DNA from 3 places in the Kitasatospora sp. NPDC048715 genome. Region 3 is predicted to be linked to each of the others. Evidence: riboswitches for the same ligand, from Rfam matches in the RefSeq annotation. Region 3 holds a riboswitch; each other region holds the start of a gene.
The links. Region 3 has a riboswitch for cobalamin ahead of ACGFSC_RS06520 (prenyltransferase/squalene oxidase repeat-containing protein). Riboswitches for the same ligand answer to the same signal wherever they lie in the genome.
Positions count from the first base shown of each region.

Region 1: another riboswitch for cobalamin. It lies ahead of ACGFSC_RS25300 (cobalamin biosynthesis protein); the one in region 3 lies ahead of ACGFSC_RS06520 (prenyltransferase/squalene oxidase repeat-containing protein).
Region 2: another riboswitch for cobalamin. It lies ahead of metE (5-methyltetrahydropteroyltriglutamate--homocysteine S-methyltransferase); the one in region 3 lies ahead of ACGFSC_RS06520 (prenyltransferase/squalene oxidase repeat-containing protein).

Region 1 is NZ_JBICVH010000014.1:80,075-83,343, forward strand. It holds gene ACGFSC_RS25295 (hypothetical protein) at 1-972, opposite strand, end outside; cobalamin riboswitch at 1,320-1,452, shown strand; gene ACGFSC_RS25300 (cobalamin biosynthesis protein) at 1,560-2,552, shown strand; gene ACGFSC_RS25305 (cobyric acid synthase) at 2,549-3,269, shown strand, end outside.
Region 2 is NZ_JBICVH010000019.1:131,355-134,623, forward strand. It holds gene cobF (precorrin-6A synthase (deacetylating)) at 249-1,007, opposite strand; cobalamin riboswitch at 1,123-1,352, shown strand; gene metE (5-methyltetrahydropteroyltriglutamate--homocysteine S-methyltransferase) at 1,508-3,269, shown strand, end outside.
Region 3 is NZ_JBICVH010000002.1:638,502-641,770, reverse strand. It holds gene ACGFSC_RS06520 (prenyltransferase/squalene oxidase repeat-containing protein) at 1-1,979, opposite strand, end outside; cobalamin riboswitch at 2,160-2,301, opposite strand; cobalamin riboswitch at 2,385-2,462, shown strand; gene ACGFSC_RS06515 (hypothetical protein) at 2,661-3,269, shown strand, end outside.

The DNA of each region.
Region 1 (3,269 bases), on a different contig from region 3:
GGCGCTGCCGAAGGGCGCGATCCGGTCCTCGGGGCTGTGCAGGAGAAGGGTGGGCACCCGCAGGTCGGTGCCGTCGGCGATGCGGGCGAAGTCGGCGAGGTCGACGCCGGTGCGGCCCTCCGCGGCCAGGGCCCCGAGCTCGGCGGCGACGCCCTGGAACCCGGCCCGGGCGGCGTCCCGGCGGGCGGAGACCGGGAGGTCGAGCACCGGCGAGTCGAGGATGAGGCCGCTGACGGCGTGCGGCCACGCGGTGCGGGCCGCGGTCTGGAGGGCCGTGGTCGCGCCGACCGACCAGCCGTAGAGGATCATCTTGCCCGCGCCGCTGTCGAGCGCCAGCCGTACCGCCGCCTCGATGTCGCGCCACTCGGTCTCGCCGAAGTGGCTGAGCCCGTCCGGGGAGGCGGGGGCGCCCTGGTCGCCGCGGTAGGTGACGGCGAGGGCGGGCAGGCCGAGCCGGTCGAGGACGGGGAGCACCGGGAGGGTCTGCTGGCGGTCGGCCTCGGGGCCGTGCACCAGGATCACCCAGGTGCCGCGCTTGCCGTCGAGCCGCCAGGCGGGAAGGGCGCCGAGCTCGCCGTCGGCGGTGGTGTCGGTGAAGGGGAGGCCGAGTGCCTCGGTGGGGTCGCCGAGGTGGACCCGGGGGGTGAAGCGGACCTCGGTGCCGGGGGTGAGCGTGCCCCGGTCGGCGCGGAGCAGCCGGCGGGTGACGCCCCGCTCGTCGCTGTGCAGGACCTCCTCGACGACCGCGTGCCCGCCGTCCGCCCACTCGACCGCCCAGCGGCCGGGGCGCAGGCTCTCGGGGCCGCGGGTGAAGGTGACCCGGCCGGGGGCGAGGCCGCGGACCAGGACCGGCCCGGACTTCGGGACGGCGGCCACCGGACGGACCGTCCGCTCGGAGGCCCGACGGCCGATCACCAGCACGGCGGCCCCGACCGCGGCGGCCGCCACGACGGCGGCGGTTCCCCAACGCATTTCGCTCCCCGCTCTGTTGCTCACGGACCGGACGGTGTTCGGGCACCAGTTCACCGGCGCTCCGTCCGCCCGGCCACCGGGCTGGGCCGTCCGGGTCACCCGGGCGGCGGCCCGGCGGCGCCGAGGAGGTGCCGGGAGCGGGCGGCAGGGGTGTCGGTGGTGAGGGCGGGGCGGCGGAGCCGGCGGTGCCCCGGTGGGAGGGGACGTGGTGTTCCCGGTGGAGGGCGGCCCCGCGCCGGGCGATCCCGGCGCGTCGGCGGCGTCCGCGTGTGACCAACCCCTCCGTGACCTCGGTTGACTCCCGGTTCGGGCCCGTGATGGGATCCTGGGGCCAAACGGAGGCATGGAGAGGAAGCCGGTGGAATTCCGGCGCGGTCCCGCCACTGTCACCGGGGAGCACGCTCGGAACATCGCCACGGCGGCCGTCGACGGCCGCTGGAAGGCTCCGGGGGTGCGTTCGACCCGGAAGCCAGGAGACTCTCGCCCCCGTCACGTCGATCCAGGGCGCGGACCCTGAGTGAGGACACGCACGCGATGCAGGCTGCCCCGCCCCACCGGACTCCGAGCTGCCTTCCGCCGTGCCCCCGATGACCCCGCTCGGGCCCTCCTCCTCGCCGCGCCCGCTGGCCCGCGCCGCCGCGTTCGCGCTCGGCGCCGTCGCGGGCCATGTCGCCGACGCCCGCTTCGCCGACCCCCGCCGGGGCCATCCGGTGGCCGTCTTCGGCAGCGCCGCGACCCGGCTGGAGCGTCGGCTGTGGCGCGACGACCGCGGCGCGGGGGCCGGGTACACGGCACTGTGCGTGGGCGCGGTCGCGGCGGGCGCGCTCGCCCTGGACCGTACGGTGGGCCGGCGTCCGCTGGGCCGGGCGGTGCTGGCGGCGGCCGCGACCTGGACGGTGCTCGGCGGCACCTCGCTGACCCGGGAGGCGCGCACCATCGGCCGCTCGCTGGCCGCGGGCGACCTCGCGGCCGCCCGGGAGCGGCTGCCGCACCTGTGCGGGCGGGACCCGAGCGCGCTGGACGGGCAGCAGATCGCCCGGGCGGTGGTCGAGTCGGTGGCCGAGAACACCGCCGACGCCGTGGTGAACGCGCTGACCTGGGGCGCCCTGGCCGGCACGCCCGGCCTGCTGGCCTTCCGCGCCGTGAACACCCTGGACGCGATGGTGGGTCACCGCTCGCCGCGCCACGCCCGGTTCGGCTGGGCCTCGGCCCGGCTGGACGACCTGGCGGGCTGGCCGGGCGCCCGGCTGACGGCGCTGCTGACGGTGGCCGCCGCGCCCGAGCCCCGTACGGCCTGGCGGGTCTGGCGGCGCGACGGCTCCGCGCACCCGAGCCCGAACGCGGGCCAGGCCGAGGCGGCGTTCGCCGGCGCGGTGGGCGTACGGCTGGGCGGGGCGCTGCGGTACGGCGAGCGGGTGGAGCACCGGCCCGTGCTGGGTGCGGAGCTGCGGCCGGTGACGGTGGACGACATCGAGCGCGCCTGTGCGCTCTCCCGGCGGGTGGGCGCACTGGCGCTGGGTACGACGGTCGCGGGGCACGTCCTGCTGCGGATGCTGCTGAGGAAGAGGGGACGGGCATGAGCAAGGCGCTGCTGGTCGCGGGGACGACCTCGGACGCGGGCAAGAGCGTGGTGACGGCCGGGATCTGCCGTTGGCTCGTCCGCCAGGGCGTGCGGGTCGCGCCGTTCAAGGCGCAGAACATGTCGCTCAACTCCTTCGTCACCGCCGACGGCGCCGAGATCGGCCGCGCCCAGGCGATGCAGGCGCAGGCCGCCCGGGTGGAGCCGGAGGCGGCGATGAACCCGGTGCTGCTCAAGCCGGGCGCGGACGGCCGCAGCCAGGTGGTGCTGCTCGGCAGGCCGGTGGCGGAGGTGGGCGCGCTGGACTACCGCGAGCGCAAGCCCGTCCTGCTGGAACGTGCCCTGGAGTGCCTGGCGGACCTGCGCGGCCGCTACGACGTGGTGGTCTGCGAGGGCGCGGGCTCGCCCGCCGAGATCAACCTGCGCGACCGCGACATCGCCAACATGGGCCTGGCGACGGCCGCCGCCCTGCCGGTGGTGGTGGTCGGGGACATCGACCGCGGCGGGGTCTTCGCGGCGATGTACGGGACGCTGGCGCTGCTGTCGACGGAGGACCAGCGGCACGTGGCCGGCTGGTTCGTCAACAAGTTCCGCGGTGACGCGCGGCTGCTCGCGCCCGGGCTGGAGATGCTGCACGGGCTGACCGGCCGTCCGGTGCTGGGCACGCTGCCGATGCTGCCCGGGCTCTGGCTGGACGCCGAGGACTCGCTGGACCTGT
Region 2 (3,269 bases), on a different contig from region 3:
CCGTTCCGCCGTTCCGCCGTTCCGCCGTGCTGCCGTGCTGCCGTGCTGCCGTGCTGCCGTGTTGCCGACCGCCGGGACCCACTGCCCTTGACGGTCCGTCAGTCTCCGTTCTCCGCAGGCCCGCACGCCGATCGTGCGGGCTGTTCGGGAACTGTTCCGCCATCGCCATCGCCATCGCCGTCGGCGACGCCCGGATCGCCGGGCGCCGGGCGTGCCGGCCGGCCGTCGGACTTCCGGCAGGCGTCGGGTCAGCCGTCCGAGCGTCGCAGCAGGTAGGTGTCCATGATCCAGCCCTTGCGCTCCCGGGCCCGCTCACGCAGCTCGCGGATGCGCGGGGCGGCCTCGGCGAGCGGACCGGAGACGAGCACCTCGTCGGGGGTGCCGAGGTAGGCGCCGTAGTGGATCTCCAGCCCCTCGGGGTCGATCCCGGCGAAGGCGGCCCGGCCGTCGAGCATCACCACCACGTCGTCCACCCCCTCGGGGAAACCCTCGGCGAGGCGGCGGCCGGTGGTGATCTGCACCGGCCGGCCGACCCGGGTCAATGTGGTGCGGTGCCGGGCGGCGAGCGCGGAGACGCTGCTGATGCCCGGGACCACCTCGTACGCGAAGGGCACGCCGCCCCGGTTCGACACGTCGTCCACCACGGCGATGACGCTGTCGTAGAGGGCGGGGTCGCCCCAGACCAGGAAGGCGCCGTTCTCGCCCGGGCCGAGGTGCTCGGCGACCAGCCGTTCGACCAGATCGGCGCGGCGGACGCGCCAGTCGTCCACGGCGGCCGCGTACGCGGGGGTGGCGCGGTCCCGTTCGGCGTCCGGCGCCGCGACCACGCGGTGCCCGGGCCGTCCGTGGTCGGCCAGCATCCGGCGACGCAGCGCGATCAGGTCCTGCCGTTCCTCGCTCTTGTCGAGGATGAAGAAGACGTCGGTGCGACCGATCGCCTTGACCGCCTGCAGGGTGAGGTGGTCGGGGTCGCCCGCGCCGATGCCGATGACGAAGATGTGCCGCATGGGAGCCATTCTGCCGTTCGCCCCCGGGTGCGCCGCCCGGGGCCGGGCGCGGAGCCCGCGTCTCACCACGCGGACGCCTTGCGAGATTTCCGCCTCGACGCCGACGGTTTGCCCCTAAGCTGGCGGTGCAGCTGGTTCGCCCTGTCCGCCAGGCAGGTGCGTCGCAAGAGGGAACCCGGTGGGAATCCGGGACTGCCCCGCAGCGGTGAGTGGGAACGACCGCCGTCATACGCACTGGACCCGGGACGGGTCTGGGAAGCGACGGCCAGTAGGTGTCCGCCCCGGTTTCGGCCGAGGTGGGTGTGCCCGCGAGTCCGAAGACCTGCCACTGCCCGTGCGCGAGCGTTCGCGCGCGGCCATCCGGTGACCTCGTGGGCGGGTCGGCGACCACATCGGGCGGAGCCGCGCACGGGTGCGGTCGTCCGTCCGGTCCGTCATCCCTTCGCGTCCTCGTGCCGTCACCGGGCACTTGAGGATCCAGACTCGCGAAGGAGAGTCCCTTGACCACGAAGTCCGCAGCCGCGGCGAGCGTCGCCACCGCCCACGGATACCCCCGTCAGGGCCGGGGCCGTGAATTGAAGAAGGCGATCGAGGGGTACTGGAGGGGCGCGGTCGCGGCCGAGGCGCTGCTGGCGACCGCCGCCGACCTGCGTCGGACGAACTGGGCGCAGCTCGTCGAGGCGGGGGTCGCGGAGGTGCCGACCGGCGACTTCTCGCTCTACGACCACGTGCTGGACACCACGGTGGCGGTCGGCGCGATCCCGCCGCGGCACCGGGAGGCGGTCGACGCCGACCCGCTGGCCGGGTACTTCGCGATGGCGCGCGGCAACCAGGACGTCGCCCCGTTGGAGATGACCAAGTGGTTCGACACCAACTACCACTACCTGGTACCTGAGTTGGGCCCGGACACGGTGTTCGCCGCGAACCCGGCCAAGGCGGTCGGCGAGCTGCGCGAGGCGCTGCTGCTCGGCCACGCCGCCCGGCCGGTGCTGGTCGGGCCGGTCAGCTACCTGCTGCTCGCCAAGCCGGCGCCCGGGGTGGCCGCCGACTTCCAGCCGATCACCCTGCTGGACCGGCTGCTGCCCGTCTACGCCCGGCTGCTGGCCGAGTTGCGTGCCGCCGGCGCCGCGTGGGTGCAGCTGGACGAGCCCGCGCTGGTGCAGGACCGCACCCCGGCCGAGCTCAACGCGGCCGCCCGCGCCTACCGCGAGCTGGGCGGTCTCACCGAGCGGCCCAAGCTGCTGGTCGCGAGCTACTTCGACCGGCTCGGCGAGGCGCTGCCGGTGCTGGCCAAGGCCCCGGTCGAGGGCCTGGCGCTGGACTTCACCGGCCCGGCCGCCGCCAACCTGGAGGACCTCGCCGCCGCCGGCGGCCTGCCCGGCAAGCGGCTGGTGGCGGGGGTGATCGACGGGCGCAACATCTGGATCAACGACCTGGAGAAGTCACTGGCGACCCTGGCGACCCTGCTCGGCCTCGCCGGCACCGTCGACGTGGCGCCGTCCTGCTCGCTGCTGCACGTGCCGATCGACGCCGCCGCGGAGCGCGACATCGACCCGCAGATCGCCCGCTGGCTGGCCTTCGCCCGACAGAAGGCCGGCGAGGCGGCACTGCTCGCCCGGGGCCTGCGCGAGGGCACCGGCGCGATCACCGCCGAGCTCGCCGCCAACCGCGCCGACCTCGCCTCCCGCGCCAACTCCCCGATCACCCGCGACCCGGCGGTGCGCGCCCGCGCCGCCGCCGTCACCGCCGACGACACCCGGCGCGCCCAGGCGTACCCGCAGCGGGCCGAGGCCCAGCGCGCCCGGCTCGGGCTGCCGCTGCTGCCGACCACCACCATCGGCTCCTTTCCCCAGACCGCCGAACTGCGCACCGCCCGGGCCGATCTGACGGCGGGTCGGATCGACGCCCCGGCCTACCGGGAGCGGATGGAGGCGGAGGTCCGCGAGGTCGTCGCCTACCAGGAGAAGGCCGGGCTGGACGTCCTGGTGCACGGCGAGCCCGAGCGCAACGACATGGTCCAGTACTTCGCCGAGCAGCTCACCGGCTACCTCGCCACCCGGCACGGCTGGGTCCAGTCGTACGGCACCCGGTACGTGCGCCCGCCGGTGCTGGCCGGGGACATCTCCCGTCCGCACCCGATGACCACCGACTGGTTCCGCTACGCGCAGGGCCTGACCGACCGCCCGGTCAAGGGCATGCTCACCGGCCCGGTCACCATGCTCGCCTGGTCCTTCGTCCGCGACGACCAGCCGCTCGCCGACA
Region 3 (3,269 bases):
ACCGAGGTCGCGTAGACGTAGTTGCCGGGGGCGGCGCAGCCGGTGTCCGCGTCGGCCTTGGTGCACACCAGCGCGGCGAGGGCGGCGATCAGGTCGTGGCCGCCGAAGGCGCGCGGGTCGCGGCCCACGACCTCGGCGAGCAGCGCCTCCTTGCCGATGGACCCGCCGCCGGCGTACTCGGTGCCGATGGCCGTCCAGTCGTTGACGGTGCGCTCGCTCGCGTCCTTGCCCTGCTGGTCCAGGAAGTCGACGATCCGGCGCAGCGCGGCGTCGTCGGTGCCGGTGGCGGCCAGGGCGTAGGCGCCGTCGATGGTCAGGCCGAAGTCGGCGAAGGCCGGGAACCCCTCGTAGTAGTGACCGTCGATCAGCCGGGCCGGGTCGGTGAGGTAGGCGCTCCCCTTCGCGGCGTCGGGCTTCCTCCCGGCGGGCGTGGTCGGGGGCGTGGTGGTCGGCGTGGTCGGCGTGGTCGGCGGGGTGGTGGCGCCGTCCGGGTTGTGCCGGACGCTGGTGAGGTCGGTGTCGGTCAGGGCCAGGATGGCCTGTTCGGTGGCGGCGGCGTCCGGGTCGGTGGTCGACTCGTCGGGGCCGAAGCCGCCGTCCTTGCCCTGCCGGGCGGCGAGCCAGGCGGTGGCGGCGGCCTGTCGGGCGCCCTGGCCGGTGGCCCGGAAGGCCTGGGCGGCGCTCGCGGTGCTGGTGGTGTCGCCGGGGGCGCCGGCGTAGGGAAGGAGGGAGCCGTCGGGCTGCTGGCTCGCCGCGAGCCGGTCGGCGGCCTTCTCGGCGGCCGCCTCGTAGCCGGGGGCCGTGCGCAGGGCGAGGACGGCGATCGCGGTGGTGAGCGGGTCGGACTCGCAGTGGTCACCCGCGACGATCATCGAGCCGGCCATGCCGCCGTCGTCGCACTGGAGGACCGTGAACCGGGCGAGTGCCGGGGCGGGTGGGGTGATGCCGGCGCGCTGGAGCGCGATGACCCCGAGGGACTGGACCCAGGGCGAGGCCGCGCCGAGGAAGTCCCCGGCGGCGGTGCACTTCCCGTTCTCCCCGGCTGCCGTGCAGACGTGGTCGGTGAGCGCGGCAAGCGGGTCCCGCCCGCCGAAGGTGCGGGGGTCGCGGCCGGTGCTCTCGGCGACGAGGGCCAGCAGGGCGGCGGCTCTGGTGTCGGGTGCGCCGGCGGGGCCGTCGGGGTACAGGAAGGCATCGATGTGGTCGGCGAGGAAGCCGACCACCTTGCGCAGTGCCGGGTCCTGCGTTCCGGCGGCGGCGAGTGCGACGGCGGTGAGGGCGGTCCGGGGGTAGTCCGGCCCCGGGGCGGCCCAGTTCTCCATGTGGTCGCCGCCGACGAGCTGACCGGCCAGCCAGGCGGCCGCGGCGGCCGGATCACCGATGGGGGACGGCGTGCCGGTGGGGCTCGGCGTCCCCGGGGACGTGGCGGACGGCGAGGCGCTCGCGGAGGGGGACGAGGAAGGCGAAGGGGACGCCGAGGAGCCACCGTTCTTCGCGCGGACCGAGTCCGGGGTGAAGTCCGGCGCCCCGCTGGTGCCCCCGATGTCGGTGCCGCCGTACACCCAGGCCTCGACCTCGCCGGGCTTGGGCTGCTGCGTGCCGGCGCCGAACCGGCTGTAGGACCAGGTCTGTTGGCCGGGTGCGGCGATCCAGTACGACCAGTACGCGGTGGCCTGCGGGGTGTTGACGCACGGCTCCTCGGCCGGAGTCGGGTACTGGACACCGCCGTTGAAGGTCCCGGTGCCGAGTCGGCAGATGAAGGCGGGCCCGTCGTGCTCGGTGCCGGTCGTGGTGAATCCCGCGTTGTGCAGCAGGTTCATCCCCGTCGTCGGGTGGGCGTCACAGCCCCGGACGACCCCGCCGCCCCAGTGGCTGAAGTCGACGGCGACGATCGCGCCCGTCGTCGCCGTGCACTGCTCGATCGGATCGGCTGCCGCGGAGCCGGGGTGGCCCAGCAGGACGGTTCCTCCCGCGGCCACTGCGACGGCCGTGGTGATCAGAAGCGAGCCCAGTTCTCTGCTTCTGTGACGCGTAGGACTGCTGCTGACCCTCACCGGCGACTCCCCGATCGGTCGTCGGGGTCCCACGGCGCAGCCGACGGCTCTCCCCGGCACGGGGCGCCGTCGCGACCGCGTCGTAGTCCACGACGACGCATGTACTCATGAACAAGGCCCCGGCGCAGGCATTCCGGCTCACCGGCCCTTGCGGGCGGGTCTACGGTTGCGGGTCAGCGCCGGAATCGGACCGGCTTCCCCTGACTGCCGAGGACTAAAAAGCGGTTCATCACACCATGTGCTCGGAGTCGTCGTCAACGAGTCGTCATGTCACTTTCGCCACCTCGTAGATCCGTTCACGGGTGCGGTAACGTCCGCGGTGGCCGAGCGGGGGAATCCGGTGCGAATCCGGAGCTGACGCGCAGCGGTGTGGGGCGGTGGTTGCACCGGCCCCGAGCCCGAATGCCCGCGCGGTCGTGCAGCACCAGCACCAGCCCGCCCACGCGATCCGGGCGGCCGCCGCCCCGTACCACCGCGCTCTCGGACGAGCGCTGGGGTCCCGGGGCAGGACCGGCGCGCCCGTCACCCCAAGGAGCCCGTTCCGTGTCCGTTCCCGCGCACTCGCGCTTCGTCTCCTCACGCCTCGCTTCCGCGGCGACCGTCTCGATGGCCGCCTGCGCCCTCCTGATGTCGGCCGTCCCTGCGCACGCCACCGCCTCGCCGAGCCAGATAGCCACCTCCAGGACCACCGGCGTCACGTACCTCAAGTCCCTCCAGGCCGCCGACGGCAGTTACGTCACCGGCGGCGGGCTCTCCAACGAGTGGGCCTTCAGCGCGCTCGCCGCCGCCGGCACCGCCGCGGCCGATGTCGCCCCTGGCGGTGACACGAGCAAGAACGCGCGCCTGGTCTACCGCAACCAGCTCGCCGCGAGCAGTTGGCCGAGCACCTCGCCGGTCGTCACCGACTACGAGCGTGGCATCCTCAACTCCTACGCGGCCGGCATCGACCCCGCGCGGATCGGCCCGGGCCGCAACCTCGTGGCCGACCTCGCCGCCTACTGGCAGACCGCCGAACCCGGCTACTACGGCCCGTCCGCGAACTTCAACGGGACCGTCTTCGGCCTGCTCGCCCTCGGCGGCGCCAAGACCCGGAGCGGCGGACAACGCGTCCCGCAGTCCCTGCTGAACGCCTCGGTCGCGACCGTGCGCGCCAACCAGCACAACGACGGCGGCTGGAACTACAGCAAGGCCGCCGGCGACCCGACCGCGCTCGCC